DNA from 2 places in the Isoptericola sp. NPDC057653 genome. Region 1 is predicted to be linked to the other one. Evidence: riboswitches for the same ligand, from Rfam matches in the RefSeq annotation. Region 1 holds a riboswitch; the other holds the start of a gene.
The links. Region 1 has a riboswitch for S-adenosylmethionine ahead of ACFU9A_RS13755 (LLM class flavin-dependent oxidoreductase). Riboswitches for the same ligand answer to the same signal wherever they lie in the genome.
Positions count from the first base shown of each region.

Region 2: it holds a riboswitch for S-adenosylmethionine, as region 1 does, so the genes downstream of both, ACFU9A_RS04960 (aminotransferase class V-fold PLP-dependent enzyme) here and ACFU9A_RS13755 (LLM class flavin-dependent oxidoreductase) in region 1, are expected to answer to the same signal.

Region 1 covers NZ_JBHVHP010000002.1:546,056-554,649, reverse strand. The annotation lists gene ACFU9A_RS13785 (enolase C-terminal domain-like protein) at 1-21, shown strand, start outside; gene ACFU9A_RS13780 (NAD(P)-dependent oxidoreductase) at 18-989, shown strand; gene fgd (glucose-6-phosphate dehydrogenase (coenzyme-F420)) at 1,026-2,036, shown strand; gene ACFU9A_RS13770 (XdhC family protein) at 2,036-3,211, shown strand; gene ACFU9A_RS13765 (YrhK family protein) at 3,337-3,981, shown strand; gene ACFU9A_RS13760 (GTP pyrophosphokinase family protein) at 4,009-4,803, opposite strand; SAM riboswitch class IV at 4,984-5,097, shown strand; gene ACFU9A_RS13755 (LLM class flavin-dependent oxidoreductase) at 5,470-6,693, shown strand; gene ACFU9A_RS13750 (DUF1684 domain-containing protein) at 6,779-7,723, shown strand; gene ACFU9A_RS13745 (amino acid ABC transporter permease) at 7,720-8,594, shown strand, end outside.
Region 2 covers NZ_JBHVHP010000001.1:1,085,896-1,094,489, reverse strand. The annotation lists gene ACFU9A_RS04975 (amidase) at 1-1,471, shown strand, start outside; gene ACFU9A_RS04970 (hypothetical protein) at 1,572-2,228, shown strand; gene ACFU9A_RS04965 (CsbD family protein) at 2,325-2,498, shown strand; gene ACFU9A_RS04960 (aminotransferase class V-fold PLP-dependent enzyme) at 2,577-4,028, opposite strand; SAM riboswitch class IV at 4,063-4,180, opposite strand; gene ACFU9A_RS04955 (RNA polymerase sigma factor) at 4,267-4,923, shown strand; gene ACFU9A_RS04950 (protein kinase) at 4,923-6,125, shown strand; gene ACFU9A_RS04945 (hypothetical protein) at 6,251-6,823, shown strand; gene ACFU9A_RS04940 (hypothetical protein) at 6,922-7,581, shown strand; gene ACFU9A_RS04935 (OmpA family protein) at 7,586-8,188, shown strand; gene ACFU9A_RS04930 (rhodanese-like domain-containing protein) at 8,446-8,594, shown strand, end outside.

The sequences.
Region 1 (8,594 bases):
GGGCGCGGCGGAGCCGCGTGAGCGCCGTCCTGGTGTGCCTGTCGGACTACCCCCGCGACCTCGTCGAGGGCTGGGTCGCCGGCGCGGACGTGGAGGTGGTCCTGACCCCGGGCGGTGCGGGCGTGCCCGACCTGCCGGCCGTGCTCGGACGCGCCGACGTGGTGGTCGGCGACGCCGCGCGCAGGGTCCCGCTCGACGCCGCCGCCCTCGAGGGCATGGTGCGGTGCCGCCTCGTCGTGCACCCCGCCGTCGGGCTGGACGGCGTCGTCGACCTCGACGCCGCCCGCGCCCGCGGGATCCGCGTGGTCAACGCGCCCGGGTACAACGCGGACGCGGTGGCCGACTGGGCGCTGATGGCCATGCTCCTGCTGCTGCGCGACGGCGTCGGCGCCGACCGGGACCTGCGCACCCGCGGCTGGCACGCGCGCCCGCTGGGCCGGGAGCTCGGTGCCCTGACCGTCGGGATCGTCGGCTACGGGGCGGTCGGCCGGGCCGTGCACCGCCGGCTGCGCGGGTTCGGCGCACAGGTGGTCGTGACCACGGGGCACGACACCGCCGACGTCGCCGCCGCGGGTGGTACGCAGACGGATCTCGGCACGCTGCTCGCACGGTCCGACGTCGTCACCCTGCACGCCCCGCTGACCGCTGCCACGCGCCACCTGCTCGACGCGACGCGGCTGGCGTCCATGCGGCCGGGCAGCGTGCTGGTGAACGCCGCCCGGGGTGAGCTCGTCGACGAGGCGGCCCTCGCGGTCGCGCTCCACGCCGGGCGCCCGGCCGCCGCCGCGCTCGACGTGTTCGCCGCCGAGCCGCTGTCGCCGTCGAGCCCGCTGCTCGGGCTCTCGAACGCCTATCTCTCGCCGCACGTCGCCGCCGGCACCGTGCAGGCCCGGCACCGCGTGCGGGCCCTGGTGGGGGAGGCCGTCCGCGCGGCGCTCGCGGACCCGGCCGCCCCCGCCCCGCGACCCCACCGATCGGCGCCGGCCTGACGGGGCCCGCGCACCACACGTCTCAGGAAGGACACCATGCTGCAGCTCGGGTACAAGGCGTCGGCGGAGCAGTTCTCGCCGCGCGACCTGCTCGCCTACACCGTCCTGGCCGAGGAGGCCGGGTTCGACTCCGTCTTCGTCAGCGACCACCTCCAGCCCTGGCGGCACACCGGCGGGCACGCGCCCGCCGCGCTCCCGTGGCTCGGCGCCGCGGCGGCGAGCACCTCCCGGGTGCGGCTCGGGACGAGCGTGCTCACCCCCACCCTGCGCTACCACCCCGGCGTGGTGGCACAGGCGTTCGCCACGCTCGGCTGCCTGGCGCCCGGCCGCGTCATTCTGGGCGTCGGTTCGGGGGAGTCCTTGAACGAGGCGCCGCTCGGGCTGCCCTGGCCCGACGGCAAGGAGCGGTACGCCCGGTTCCGGGAGGCGATCTCCCTGATCCAGGCGCTGTGGGCCGGCGAGCGCGTGACGATCGACGGGACGTACTACAGCGCCCGCGACGCGACGATCTACGACCGCCCGGACACCCCCGTGCCGCTCTACGTCGCGGCGTCCGGGCCGTCCGCCACCCGCCTGGCGGGCCGCGTCGGCGACGGCTTCATCTGCACCAGCGGCAAGGGCCGCGAGCTGTACGCCGACACGCTCCTGCCAGCCCTCGCCGAGGGCGCCGCGAAGGGCGGCCGCACCCTGGCCGACCTCGACCTCATGATCGAGATGAAGGTCTCCTACGACCCGGACCTCGACCGGGCACGGCAGGCCACCCGGGCGTGGGGCGCGCTGGCGCTCACCCCGCAGGAGAAGGTCGGGGTGGAGGACCCCGTCGAGATGGAGCGGCTGGCCGACGCGCTGCCCGTCGAGCGCACCGCGAGCCGGTGGATCGTGTCCGACGACCCGGACGAGCACGTCGAGCGCATCTGGTCGTACGTCGAGATGGGCTTCACCCACCTCGTCTTCCACGACCCGCGCGCCGACCAGGCGGCCCTCCTCGAGCGCTACGCCGAGGAGATCCTGCCGCGGCTGCGGGCCAGGGAGCAGCGGGAGGCCTGATGGACCCCGTCCTCGACGCCGTCCTCGCCGGGTCGCGCACCGGGTCGCGCACCGGGTCGACCGCGGCGCCGTTCGCGCTCGCGACGGTCGTGGCGACGTGGAGCTCCGCCCCCCGTGGCCCGGGCGCGCGCATGCTGGTGCGCGCCGACGGGACCGCCGTCGGGTCGCTCACGGGCGGGTGCGTCGAGGCCGACGTCCACGCCCGCGCCCTCGAGGTGCTGGGCGACGGCGTGCCCCAGCTCGTGCGCTACGGGGTGAGCGACGACGTCGCGGGGTCGGTCGGCCTGACCTGCGGCGGCACCGTCGAGATCCTCGTGCAGCGGGTGGACGACCCGGAGGTGCTGCGGGAGTTCGCGCGCCGCGTCGCGGACGGGGCGCCGGCCGCGCTCGCGACCGTGGTCGCGCACGACGGCGCCGTGCCCGGGGCGTCCGTCGCCGTGGGCCCCGCCGGGCTGGTCGCCGGGGGGACGGGGTCGGCGCGGCTCGACGCCGCCCTCGCGCACGACGCCGCCGCGCTCGTCGCCGCCGGGCGCACCGGAGAGCTCACGTACGGCTCCGACGGCAGCCGTCAGGGCGTGGGCCTGCGCGTGCTGGTCGACGTCGCCGCGCCCCCGCCGCGGATGATCGTCGCGGGCGTCACGGACTTCGCGGCCGCCGTCGCCTCCCTGGCGGGCTTCCTCGGCTTCCGGGTCACGCTGTGCGACGCCCGCCCCGCGTTCGCCACCCGCGAGCGGTTCCCCGACGCGCACGAGATCGTCGTCGAGCGGCCGGACCGCTACCTGGCCGCCGAGCTCGCGGCCGGACGGGTGGACGGGCGCACCGCCGTCCTCGTCCTCACGCACGACCCGAAGTTCGACGAGCCGCTGCTCGAGGTCGCGCTCGCCGCCGACCTCGCGTTCGTCGGCGCGATGGGGTCGCGCCGCACCCACGCCGACCGGCTCGACCGCCTGCGGGACCGGGGCGTGCCCCCGGAGGCGCTGGCCCGGCTGCGCTCTCCCGTCGGCCTCGACCTCGGCGGGCGCAGCCCCCGCGAGACCGCGCTGTCCGTCCTGGCCGAGGTGGTCGCGGTCCGCGCCCGCGGCACCGGCGCGCCGCTCACGGTGACGGCCGGGCCGCTGCACCACGACCGGCGCCCCGACGAGGTGCCGCACCGCGGGTACCGCCGGCGGCCCTGAACCGCCGCACCGCCCCTCGTCCGGACCCTCGCCGGTCCCGCCCCGCGAGCCCCGCGGCGCGGACGTACGCTCACGACGCCGGGAGGAGCCCGGCGAGAGCCGGCCGCGACGTGGGGTGGTGCGCGATGGCGACCAGCACGCAGGGCACCCGCGAGCGCCGCCTGCGCCGGGAGGCGTGGGGGTTCGCGGCGGGGTCGGTCTGCTTCCTGGTGGGCGCGCTGCCCGCGTACGCCGCGTGGGCGGGGCCCGTCGGCACGGGGATCACGTTCGTCGTGGGGTCGGTGCTGTTCACCGCGGCGGCGGTGGTGCAGCTCGCGCTGAGCGGCCGCCGCCCGCCCGGGCCCGGGGCGGTCGCCGCCGACCGGTGGGACTGGTGGTCGGCCGCGGTGCAGCTGCTCGGGACGCTGCTGTTCAACGTCAGCACCACCGTGGCGCTGACCGCGGCCGTGGTCGACCCGGGCGACGTCGGCGCGGGGTGGCGGCCGGACGCGTACGGCTCGGCCGCGTTCCTCGTGTCGAGCGCGATGGCCCTGGTCGCGACGTCCGACCGGGGGCGGCTGTGGGACACGGACGCCCGGACCTGGCACGGCACCTGGCTGAACATGGCGGGCTCGGTCGCCTTCGCCGCCTCCGCGGTGGGCGCCTACGTGGCGCCGGGCACGGACGCCGACCTCAGCCCGTGGTGGTCGACGGCGGGGACGCTGGTGGGCGCGGCCTGCTTCCTCGTCGCGGCGCTCCTGTCGCGGCGGGCGGTCGAGGCGGCGTCCTGACCGGGTCGTTCGGCGCCCTGCGCCGGCTCAGTCGTCGCGGGACGAGCGCATCGCGATGCCCTCGGCCCGGGCGGCGCCCCAGAAGTTGTGGAACAGCTCCTCGGGGGTCAGCTGGTCGTCGCGGTGCTCGACGGGGTCCGCCTCGCCGGCGATGGCCTTGACCTCCTCGTGGATGCGCTCCATGGAGCTGTCGAGGGACGCGGCGACGTCGGCGGCGAGCTTGAGCGAGTCGGTGAGGTGGCGGGGCACGTCGCGCTCGTACTTGTAGTAGATCTTGTGCTCGAGGCTCGCCCAGAAGTCCATCGCGATGGTGCGCAGCTGGATCTCGACGACGACGTCCTCGACCCGGTCGGACAGGTAGACCGGCACCTGCACGATGAGGTGCAGCGACTTGTACCCGTTGGACTTGGGGTGGGCGATGTAGTCGCGCTCCTCCAGGACGGTGAGGTCGGTCTGCCCGACGATCATGTCCCGCACCTTGTAGATGTCGGACACGAAGCTGCAGGTGACGCGCACGCCGGCGACGTCGAACATCTGCCCGCGGACTCCCTCGGGCGTGAGCGGGATGCCCTTGCGCCGGCACTTGGCCACGATCGACTCGAGCGACTTGAGGCGCGAGCTCACGTGCTCCACGGGGTTGTAGTTCTGCATGTGCCGGAACTCGTCGCGCAGGATCGAGATCTTGGTCATGACCTCGTCGATCCCGAACTTGTAGGTGAGCACCAGCCTCCGCAGCTCGTCCACCAGCGCGCGGATCTCGGCGGCGTCGGGGGAGAGGTGCCCGGGTCCGTGCCCGGGGAGGTGCTCGGCGTTCTGGCTCACGACGTCCACGGTAGACGGGTTCGCGCGAGGACCCGAAATCCGATAAAACCGGTCGGATCTGTTCGGTATGCGAGACGGACCCCGCGGACCGTTGACAGCCCGGGGTCCGGCACCTACTTTCCTGCGCACCGGGTCAGGCGACCGCGGCCCCTCGCGGGGGTGCGGCGCAGGTCCCGGGACGGTCATGAGCTCCGACGCGAAGCCCCGGCTCGTCGGACGGCAACCCCCTGCGCGGGTGGGTGCCCCGGGTGAGGACCAGGCCCGCCGCCGCCGGCGGTCGGGCAACACGCAGTCCCGCCTCGGCGGGCACCAGGAGAGGACGAGCATGAACCGCGACGCGACCACCGTGCGTCCCCTGTCGTCCCGGAACGACCAGGCCTCCGCGAGCGCCCCGTCGTACGCCGTCCCGAGCACGTCGAGCCGGCCGTGCACGCCGGGCGCCACCACCACCGCGTGGTGTCGACGCCGCTGACCGCGGCCTGACCCTCCGCCGCGCACCGCGGCGGACCGTCCCCGACCCGGCCTCCGCCGGGACCGGCCGCAGCCGGCGTCCCTCCGCCCCTCGCCGGCGGACGTCCTTCCCTGCCCTCCGGCAGCCGCGCCCACCGCGGGTCCACGACCCGACGGCGCCGTGCGCGCGCTCGCCGTGCCCCGATCGGAGCCGACGTGTCGTACCCGCAGTCCTCCTCGTCCCCCGCGCCCACCGCCCCCGCCGCCCGGCCCCTCGTGCTCGGCGTCGACCTCACGGCCGCCGGCGCGCGCCCCGGCGCCCACCGGGCGCGCGGCATCGTGCAGCCCCGGTCGTTCGACGGCGAGCGCTTCGTGCAGCTCGTCCGCCGCGCCGACGCGGGCCGCCTCGACCTCGTCACCCTCGACGAAGGGTTCCTGCTGCACCCCGGCCGCCGACAGGTGGCGGGCCGCCTCGATGCCGCGGTCGCCGCCGCCCGGGTCGCGCCGCACACGACGCGCACCGGGCTGGTCGCCACGGTGGACACGGCCGACGTCGACCCCGCGCACGTCGCCCGGGCGATCGCCCGGGTCGACCAGGCGAGCGGCGGCCGCGCCGGCTGGCAGCCAGGCCTGCCCACGGGCGCCGTCGTGCAGGACGAGGCCTGGGCCGCCCGGGCCGGGACCGTCGCGGCCCGGGTGGCAGGGCACTGGGACGGGCCGGCGCGGGGCGACGGCGCGGTGGCCGTCGACGCCGACGGCCGCTTCCGCGTGGACCACGACGGCGTCCGGTTCGCCGTGCGTCCGCGGGCCGCGGACGACCACCCCCGTCAGGGCCGCCCTCCGGTCGTCGTCGCCGTGCGCTCCGAGGCGGCGCTCGAGCTCGCCGCCCGCTCGGCCGACGTGGCGCGGGTGGCGGCCACCGCGCCGGCCCGCGCGATCCACCTGCGGACGCGGCTGCGCGACGCCGCGGCCGCCGCGGGCCGCGACCCCGACTCCCTGGTCGTGCTCACGGAGGCGTACGTGGTGCTCGCCGACGACCGGGCGAGCGCCCAGGCCCGCCTCGAGCTCGTGGAGGCGCTCGAGGGACCCGAGATCTCCGGCGGCCTGCTCGTCGTGGCGGGCACGCCGGACGACCTCGCGGAGACGATCGTCGACTGGCGCGAGTCGGGGGCCTCCGACGGCTTCCTGCTGCGCCCCTCGTCGCTGGGGCCGGACCTGGACGCCCTCGTCGACGGGGTGGTCCCACGCCTCGTGCGCGACGGGGTGCTCCCGCCCGCCGCCCCCGCGCCCCGCACGCTGCGCGAGGCGCTGGGGCTGGGCGACGCGGGCCGTGCCCCCGCGGCCCCCGCGGCCCCCGCAGCCCGCGAGGCCGTCGCGGCGCGCCCCGTGGCCCGGCCCCGGGCGTCCCGGACGGCCGACGCACGGCTGGTCCGCGCATGACCCCGCGCCCGCGCCGCCGGCCCGCGCCGTGCGGCCGCCCCGACAGCGCCCGCACCCACCGTCCCCTCGCGACCGGAGGTCTCCGATGACCGTCACCGACAGCGCGCGCCCGCCGCGCGGCACCGACCCGAGCACAGACCCCGGCACCGAGCCTGAGGCCGGACCGCGGGCGCGCCGGCGCGCCGACCGCGAGCGGGAGCTCGCCGCCCCGCACGGCTGGCTGAGCCTCACCGCGTTCCACTGGCTGCCCGCCCGGCCCGAGTCGCTGCCGGGCCTGCCCGGCCTGTGGCTGGCCGACGACGCGGGAGCGCACCTGCGCCCCGGGGAGGGTGCCGGCCCCCTGCTGCGCGGGTCCGCCGTGCGCGACGGGTCGTTCGACGGCGACGTGCCCGAGGGCGGCAGCACGGTCCTGGGCACCTTCCGGCCCGACGGGCGCGAGCCGGTCGGGCCCGGCGCCGGGGCGGTGGCCCACGACCCCACCCGCGACGAGGCCCTCGACGAGCGCTCCGGCGAGACGTCCGAGGTCGCCGTCGAGCTGGTGCGCCGCACCGGGCGGCTCGCGGTCCGGCTGCGCGACCCGCACGCCCGGGCCCGGCTCGACTTCGCCGGCGTGCCCGTCTTCGAGCACGACCCGACGTGGGACCTGACGGTCCCCGTGCGGCGGTACGCCGCGCCGCGCGACGTCGTCGTGGGCGCCGCCCGGCCCGGCCTCGTGCACCACCTGGACGCGGTCGGCGAGGTGGACCTGACCCGCGGCGACCGCACGGTGACCCTCGTCCTCACGGGCACCCCCGGCGGCGCGCCGACGCTCCTGTTCAGCGACGAGGCCGACGGCGTCGCGCCGTGGCGCGTGGCGCGGCCGACCCTCCCGGAGGGCCTCGCGCCCGGCGCGTCGGGCACCGCGCGCCTCGACCTCAACGCCGCCGTCAACCTGCCGTACGCGTTCAGCGACCACGGCACGTGCCCCGCCCCGCCGCCCGGCAACCACGTGCCGTTCGCCGTCACGGCGGGGGAGAGGGCGCCCCGATGACCGCCGTCACCGCGCCTCCGCCCCGCGACGTCGTCGCGGCGCCGGCCGCGTCCCCCTACGACCGGCTGCCGATCGTCCCGGCCCGCCACCCCGGCCGGTGGGCCGCGACGGCCGGCGTGGCCCTGCTGCTCGCCATGGTCGTCAGCTCGCTGCTCACCAACGACCGGTGGGAGTGGGGCGTCGTCGCGCAGTACCTCACCTGGCCGTCGATCCTCTCCGGCGCCTGGGCGACGATCCGGCTCACCGCAGCGGCGTCGGTCGTGGGCTTCGCGCTCGGCACCGTGCTGGCCCTCATGCGGCTGTCCCGGTCGCCCCTGCTGGTGAGCGTCGCGTGGGCCTACACCTGGGTGTTCCGGTCGGTGCCGCTGCTGCTCCAGCTGCTGCTCTGGTACAACCTCGCCTACCTCTACCCGCACCTGAGCCTCGGCGTCCCGTTCGGGCCCGGGTTCCTCTGGTTCGACACCCTCGGCCTCATCGACAAGTTCGGTGCCGCGATCCTCGGCCTCGGGCTCTCCCAGGCGGCCTACTCCGCCGAGATCGTGCGGGCAGGGATCCTCAGCGTCGACCAGGGGCAGCAGGAGGCGGCCGCGTCCCTCGGCATCCCGCGCCGGCGCCAGGTGACCCGCATCGTGCTGCCGCAGGCGATGCGCTCCATCGTGCCGACGGCGGTCAACGAGGTCATCGGCCTGCTCAAGGGCACCTCGATCGTGTACGTGCTCGCGTACGGGGAGCTGTTCTACATCGCGTCCGTCATCTACGGCCGCAACGGCAAGGTCGTGCCCCTGCTCATCGTCGCGGCCGTCTGGTACCTCGTGCTGACCACGCTCATCACGGTCGTGCAGTACTACGTGGAGCGGCACTACGCGAAGGG
Region 2 (8,594 bases), on a different contig from region 1:
CGAGCTGCACGAGATGACCGCCACCCGGCTGCGCGACCTGCTGCGCGCGGGAGAGCTCACCCCGACGGAGGTGGCCGACCATTTCCTGGCCCGGATCGAGCGCGCCAACCCGGACCTGGGGGCGTTCGTCACCGTCACGCCGGACGCCGCCCGCGCGCGGGCGGCGGGCCTCGAGCGCGACGGCGCGCACGGCCGCGCCGTCCTGTGGGGGCTGCCGGGCGGGGACAAGGACCTGTGGATGCGCGCCGGCGTGCCCGCCGGGTTCGGCTCCCGCGCGTTCGCGGGCGACGACGCCGTCGTGCCGCCCGTGAGCGACGAGATCGTCGAGGTCCTCGACGCCGCCGGCATGGTCAGCCTCGGCCGCACGACGGCGCCCGAGCTCGGCTTCCCCGCCTACACGGAGCCGCTCGCCGGGCCGGTGGCCCGCAACCCGTGGGACCCCTCCCTCGGGGCGGGCGGGTCGAGCGGCGGCGCCGCGGTGGCCGTCGCGGCGGGCCTGCTGCCGTGCGCGGCCGGGTCGGACGGCGGCGGCTCGGTGCGCATCCCCGCGGCGGCGTGCGGCGTCGTCGGGCTCAAGCCCAGCCGCGGCCTGGTGCCGGCCGGGTCCGGGCAGGAGTCCCTGGGCGGCCTGGTCGTCAACGGCCCCCTCGCCCGCACGACGGAGGACGCCGCGCTGCTGCTCGAGGGCATGCTCACCTGGACTCCCGACGGCCGGGTCGCCCATCCGCTGACGCTGCGGGCGCCGTCCGCCCGCGCCGGCGACTACCTGGCCGCGGCGCGCCGGGGCGAGGTGGCAGGCAGCGGCGGCGAGGACGTGCGCGGGCGGTTCCGCGTCGGCGTCACGACCGACTCGGCGTGGGACGACTTCTACGCCATCACGACGTCCGACGCCGCGCGGGCCGCGCTGGACGCGGGCGTCGCCGCGCTCGCCGGGCTCGGGCACGAGATCGAGGGCCTGGCGCTCGAGCCGGACCCGGCGTACGGCCCCGCCTTCCGCACCCTGTGGATGGCGGGCGCCTCGGCCGTGCCCCTCGACGACCCCGAGCGCCTCGACCGGCTCGAGCCGCTCACCCGCTGGCTGATCGGGCGCGGTCGCGAGGTGCCCGCGCGGCAGGTCGCGGAGGCGCTGCGCGCGCTCACCGCCTTCGAGCGCCGCCTCGTGGCGCAGGTGTCGCGGTTCGACGCCGTCGTCACGCCGGCGCTCGCGCTGACGCCGCGGCCCGTCGGCTGGTTCGACGCCGAGGACCCGGAGCGCAACTTCGAGCAGCAGTGCCAGTACACGCCGTGGACGTCGATGCTCAACGTGGCGGGCCTGCCCGCGATCACCGTGCCGACCCGCTGGACCGACGACGGCCTGCCGATGGGCGTGCAGGTGATCGGCCGTCCCGGGGGCGAGCCGACCGTCCTCGCGCTCGCCGCGCAGCTCGAGGACCGGCTGCGCTGGCCGGAGCGGCGCCCGCCGGCCTGGTGACAGCCCGGTCCGCGCCCACCCCTTCCCTTCGCGCGCCGTCCGCGCTACGGTACCCCAGAGGGGTATATACCCCTCTGGGGTACACAAGGGAGTGAACGCCATGCCGGAGTCCGAAGCAGCATCGTTCGAGGCAGCACCGCAGGCAGCACGACTCGACACGACCACCGAGAGCGGCGCCCGCGGGACGCCCGCGACCACGCGCTGGTGGGTCAACGCCCTGTGGATCGTCGTGGGGATCGTCTCCGGCCTGGGCATCGTCCTCGGCCTGGGCGCCGAGGGGGAGGCGGCCGGCGGCTCCCCCGCCGAGACCACCACCGCCACCGTGCCGGCCACCGCCGTCGGCGTCGCCGCGGTCTGCTACCTCGCGGCCGCCGCCACCGGCCGCCGCTGGGTGGGCTGGGCGATGGTCCCGGTGGCCAGCGTCCTGCCGTTCCTCGAGTACGCCGGCGTGCCGCGCTGGGCGTCGTTCGGGGTCGTCGGCCTGGCCTTCCTGGTCTACGGGCTCGCCCGCCGCCGCCCGACCACCCTCGCGCAGGCCGTCGCGATGGCCGCGTACTACGGGGTCGCGATCGCCGCGGTGGCGATGCCGCCGCGCGTCGGGCTCGTCGTCGCGGCCGTGGCCCTCGCCGCGCACGTCGCGTGGGACCTGGTGCACTACCGCCGCGACGTCGTCGTGCACCGCTCCCTCGCCGTGTGGTGCATCGGGCTCGACCTCACCGTCGCCGCGCTCTGCGTGGCGTTCGCGGTCGCCGCCTGACGCCGCGGCCCACGGGCTGAGACGCCCGGGTGCGAGCGTGCGGACGGCCGCCTACGTTCGGTTCCTGAGGTTGTTCGTCCGACGGAAGGAGCCCCGATGGGACTGGGTGACAAGGCCAAGCACCTCGCCGAGGAGGCCGAGGGCAAGGTCAAGGAAGCAGCGGGCAAGCTCACCGACGACGAGAAGAAAGAGGCCGAGGGCAAGGCCCAGCAGGCCAGCGCGAACCTCAAGCAGGCGGGGGACGACGCGAAGGACGCGTTCAAGGGCTGACCGACTGCGGACGACGGGGTGCCACCAGCACGGTGGCACCCCGTCGTCGTTCCCGGGCCCTCGGCGCGCCCCGGACCGTCAGAGGTCGTCGGGCAGGCAGCCGAAGGCCTCGTCCGCGCCGAGCGCGGCGGTGGCGAGCAGCCCCTCGAGGCCGGAGCCGTCGGGCACGGGGCGCGGGTCGTCGACCACGACCCACAGGCCGTCCACCACGTCGTACTGCGCCTGCGGCCCCGCGGTGACGAGCGCGCCGACGGCGGCGACGAGCCGCTCGACCTCCTCGCCCGCGGTCCCCAGGCCCACCGACGCGCGCACGGCGCCGGCGTCGAAGCCGAGCCGCCCGAGCAGCGGGTGCGCGCAGAACCGGCCGTCGCGCACGCCGATGCCGTGCTCGGCCGACAGGTACGCGGCGACAAGGCCCGGGTCGTAGCCGGTGACGGTGAACGTCACGACGCCCACCGGGTCGACGGCGTCGTCCCACACGTGCACGACCTCGACGCGGTCGAGGGCGCCCAGCCCCTCCACGAGCCGGTGGCGCAGGGCGTCCTCGTGCTCGACGGCGGAGCGCGCGTCCAGCGCGGCGAGCTCGTCGCACGCGGCCGCGAGCGCCACCGCGCCGATGACGTTGGGCGAGCCGGCCTCGTGCCGGGCGGGGCCCTCGTGCCAGTCGGTGCTCGTGGTGCGCACGCGGCGCACGGCGCCGCCGCCCGCGAGGTAGGGAGTGCCGGCGTCGAGCCAGTCGCGCCGCCCGACCAGGGCGCCCGCGCCGAACGGGGCGTACGTCTTGTGCCCGGAGAAGGCGACGTAGTCGACGCCGGTGCCCGCGAGGGAGAAGCGGCGGTGCGGCACGAGCTGCGCGCCGTCGAGCACGACCCGCGCGCCCGCGCCGTGGGCCGCGGCGACCACGTCGGCCACCGGCAGCGCCTCGCCCGTCACGTTGGAGGCGCCGGTGAGCGCGAGGAGGGCGTAGGGGCGGCCGGTGGCGACCCCCGCGGCCAGCTCCTCCTCGATCTCCGCCAGCGTGGCCGACACGGACGGCCCGCCGGTCACGACCGTGGCGTCGGTGACGCGCTGCCAGGGCAGCAGGTTGGCGTGGTGCTCGATGTCGAGCACGAGGACGCGACCCGGCTCGCCCGTCACCGGGTCGGCGGGCACGCAGCCCGCGAGCAGGTTGAGCGAGTCGGTGGTGTTGCGGGTGACGATCGTCAGGTCGTCCTCGCGGGCGCCGACGAACGCGCCGATCGTGCGGCGGGCGGTCTCGTAGAGCGCCGTCGAGACCTGCGACAGGTAGCCGGCGCCGCGGTGCACGCTGGCGTACAGCGGCAGGACGCGCGCGACGCGGTCGGCGACGGCCTGCAGCGCGGGGGCCGACGCCGCGACGTCGAGGTTGGCGTACGGCACCCGGCGGCCGTCCACGAGCGGGACGAGCGTGTCCGCGCCGACGACGGGCAGGACGGGCGCGACGTCGTGCACGGGCGGGGCGGTGGGCGCGGCGTCCGGCAGGACGGCGGGCGCGGTGGCGAGAGTGGTCATGCGTGGTCCTCCTCGGTCGTGCCGGGGAGGTGGCTCCCCGCGCTTGCCCGCGCGCCGGACGGCGCGGGGGCCAGGTCGTCACCCGGGGCACCCCGCCGCGAGAGGAGGGTTGCCGGCCAGCGAGCCGGGGCTTCGCGCTGGCACTCATGACCTGCGGACCATCGTGCGGGGGCACCACGACCCCGTCAAGCGGGGCCCCCGGAGTTCTCACGATGCGGTCGCGTGAGAGGCTGACGGCATGCCCAGCCGGACCACCCCGCCCCCAGGCGCGCCCCCGGGGGACCTCGTCGGAGAGGTGGCCCACGCGCTCGACGCCGGCGACGCCCAGGGCGCCCGGCACGCGGCCCGCGCCGCGGCCGGCGACGAGGCGGCCGACGTGCTCGACCTGCTCGCGCACCGCGCCGCCGGCGGCTCCGCGCTCGCCACGGAGCTGCTGGTGGAGCAGCTGGACGAGTCCGGCGTCGTGCAGCGGTTCGTGCGCAGCTCGCTGCTCGACGAGGCGGCCGTCGACGACGTCGGCCAGGACGTGCTCATCTCCGTGGCCACGTCGGTCCGGTCGTTCGCGGGCGGGTCGCGGGTCACGACGTGGGTGCACGGCATCGTCCGCCACCGGGTGGTGGACCACCTGCGCCGGCAGCGGGCCACCACGACGCTGCCCGACGACGACGTCGGCCCGTCCGAGCGGATGAGCTCCCTGCTCGCGACCCGCGCCACGGTGCGCGACGCGCTCGCCGCGCTGCCCGAGCTCTACCGCGAGCCCGTCACGCTGCGGGACATCGAGGGCCTGCCGTACGCCGACGTCGCCGAGCGCCTCGGGCGCAGCGTCGGCACGGTGAAGTCCCAGATCTCCCGGGGCCGCGCCCTCGTGGCGGCGGCGCTCGGGGGCGTGCCCTGATGGCCGGGACCGGCGCGAACGAGCGGCTCCTCGGCCGGTACCGGGTGGGCGAGGTGATCGGCGCAGGGTCGTTCGCCACCGTGCACCGCGCCGTCGACGAACGGCTCGACGACGTCGTCGTGGTCAAGGTCCTCGCGGAGAACCACAGCCTGAACCCGGAGATCCGCGAGCGGTTCATCGCCGAGGGCCGCGCGCTGCGCCGGGTGGCGAGCCCGCACGTGGTGGCCGTGCACGACATCGGCGAGAGCGACCGCCAGCAGCCGTACCTGGTGCTGGAGCACGCGGACCGCGGCACGCTGGCGCAGCGCGTCGGCGCGCTGCGCGCCGACGGGTGGACCGCGACGCCGGCCGACGTGCTCGCCGTCGCCCGCGGGCTCGCCGCGGCGGTCGAGGCCGTGCACGCCGCGCAGCTCGTGCACCGCGACCTCAGCCCCGGCAACGTGCTGCTGCGCACCAGCCCGGACGGCGCCGGCGACGGCGCCGCCTCGTCCGTCGTGCGGGCCGACGAGCGGCTCGTCGTGGCCGACCTCGGCATGTGCAAGGACCTGGCGCTCAGCTCCGGGCTGACCGTCGCGGGCGGGACGGAGGGCTTCCGGCCACCCGAGCAGGACGGCCCCGGCACCGTCGACACGCGCGCCGACCTGTGGGCGATGTCCGCCCTGGTCACCTGGCTCACCGAGGGCGCCTCGCCGCCCCGCGCCCTCACGACCGCGCTGGGCCGCAGCCTCGCCGGCTCCCCCGCCAGGCGGCACCCCGACGCGGCCGCCTGGCTGGCCGACGTCGAGCGCGCCCTCGACCCGGCGCACGGCACGGGCACGGGCACGCCCGCGGGACGTGGGCGCCGCCGCCCCGCGCGCGCCGTCGTCGCCGCCGTGGCGGGTGCCGCGCTCGGTCTCGGCGCCGGCGTCGGCGGCACGCTCTGGCTGGACGACCACCCGTCGTCGGCCTCGGGCGGGGCCAGCGTGTCGATCTCCGGTCCGGCGACGGCGACCGTCGGGACGCCGGTGACGCTCACGGCGGACGTCGACGGCGCCGCGCACTGGGTCTGGACGCTCCCCAACGGCGCCTACGCGACGGACGAGGAGACCGTGGAGCTCACCGCCAACCGGGCCGGCTCCGCGGAGGTCGTGCTGGACGCCCGCGCCCCCGACGGGACGCCGATCACCGCCGTCCACCGCCTCGAGGTCGCCGCCGGGTCGTGACCCTCCGGGGCCCCGACGGCGAGGCCGGCAGGAACCGATCCGGGTCCGCGTGCAACCTTTCGTCCGTCGCCTCCGACTCACGGGTGTCAGCAGCGATCCCGCTGACCCCATCGACAGGAGACACCATGCGACACCTTCCCCGCCGACTCACGCCGATCGCCCTCGCCGGCCTGCTCGCCCTGGGTGCCTGCGCGGCCCCGGGCCCGGACGCCGGGTTCGACGACGCGGGGGCCCCGGCAACAGGCGCGCAGGCGCAGGTCAGGACGGGTTCGAAGGCCGAGCCGAAGGCGTCGGCGAAGGCGTCGGCGAAGGCGTCGGCGAAGGCGTCGGCGAAGGCGTCGGCGAAGGCGTCGGTGAAGGCGTCGGCGAAGGACGCGTCGGCGTACACGGTGCGCTACTCCGACGGCTACAAGACCGTCATCACCCTCGACCGCACGCAGGTGGAGAAGCTCACCGGCACCGACCTCGCCGCGGGCGTCGCCGGCGCGGAGCGTGCGCTCGCCGAGCGCGACACCTGGTCGGGCGCCGACACGAAGGAGCATGCCGGCGTCGTCGTCGTCGACGCCGCCGACCGCGAGTCCGACCGCATCGACCGCGTCCTCGGCACGATGGCCGACGGCCGCGACGTCGAGCTGCGGCTGTACGTCGCCCACCACCAGCACGCCCACGTCGCGCACTTCGGCGAGGACGACGACTGAGCGGCTCCCGCCCCGCGCACGCCGCGGCATGTATCCGGCCCGGCGGCCGGCACTCCCTGACAGGCACGTCCCGAACGACCTCACCGACAGGACAGATCATGCGAATCTCCCCCCTGCGACTGGCCCCCCTGGCCGTCGTGAGCCTGCTCGCCCTCGCCGCCTGCTCCCCGGGCGACGCCGCCGGGTTCGACGACGCCGGCGCCACCGCCCAGGTCACGGACGCGACGACGTCGCCCGCCGCGGACGGGGAGGACGACGCGGACCCGGCCTCGAACGACTCGACCACGGGATCGGGCGAGGGATCGGGCGGGGGCTCGGGCCGACCCGGCGTCGACTTCCCCGACCCGGACGACGTGATCGCGGACGCCACCTTCACCGTCCCGGGGACCGAGGACAAGAAGGTCCGCATCGGCGTCGAGTCCGTCGTGGTCTCCGGGCGCACGACGGAGCTGCGGCTCGTCATGACCCCTGAGTTCGACGACGGCGGCCAGCCCGCGTCGTTCTACGACGCCACCGGGGAGGCCCCCGCCCTCACCCTCATCGACCGCGAGAACCTCAAGGAGTACAGCGTGCTCGAGGCCGACGGGGGCGGCCGGTGGTACCGGTCCGACCCCGTCTTCACGACGGCTCTGCCCGGCCGGTCCGTCGGCTACCAGGCGTTCTTCGCGGCGCCCGAGGACGACATCACCGCCGTCGACGTCAAGCTCGCCGACTCGATGCCGGTGTTCGAGGACGTCCCGCTGACCTTCGAGGACTGAGCCGATGCGACCCCACCTGCGCACCCGACACCCCTGGCGCGCGCTCGCCGCGGCCGCGGCCGTCCTGACGGGCCTGGGCGCCGCCGCACCGGCCGCCGTCGCCGCCGACGACGACCCGGCGGGCGGCTACGCCTGGCCCGCCATCGGCGCGCTCGACCTCGGCGACCCGTCGCAGGAGAACATGGTCCGGTCGGTCACCGAGTACGTGACCGAGGGCTCCGTCCTCTCCGTCGACGACACGACGACGGACGGCGCCGAGACCGTCGTGACGCTGTCGTCGGACATCCTGTTCGACCCCAGCGAGTCCGCGCTGTCGAAGGCGGCGAGGGCGAAGGTCGCGGACCTCGTCCAGGACGTGCCCGAGGGCGCCACCGTCTCGGTCGACGGCCACACCGACTCCGTCGACTCTGACGCGTTCAACCAGAAGCTGTCGGAGCGGCGGGCGAAGGCCGTGGCCGGCGCGGTCAGGGCCGCGCGCGGCGACCTGAGGCTCGAGGTCCACGGGTACGGCGAGTCCCGGCTCGAGGCGCCCGAGACCGGCGACGCCCAGGCCGTGGCCGACGCCCGCGCGCAGAACCGGCGCGTCGAGCTCCGCTACGGCGGCTGACGACCGCGGCCCGTCGGCCGCACCCCCCGGGAGGGCGGGCACCCCGTGCGGGCGCCCGCCCTCCGGCGCACGGCCGTTCGCTTCGCGAGACGCACGACCACCACGCGGACGGCTGTCGTACGATCGCCACGACCATCCCGAGCGGCCGAGTGACGTGGCACGTCGACGCCGCAGCAACCCGCGGGCCGGTCGTCGTCCTCGTGGCGGCGGACGGTCCGGACGAGGGTGCTACCGCCACGACCGATGGGAGGAACGCGATGACGCCCCAGATCGACCCCCGCCCCGCCGACGGCTACGCCGGCGACCTCACACCGCAGCAGGCGTGGGACCTGCTCGCCACCGACCCCGCCGCCGTCCTCGTCGACGTGCGCACCGAGGGCGAGTGGCGCGCGATCGGCGTGCCCGA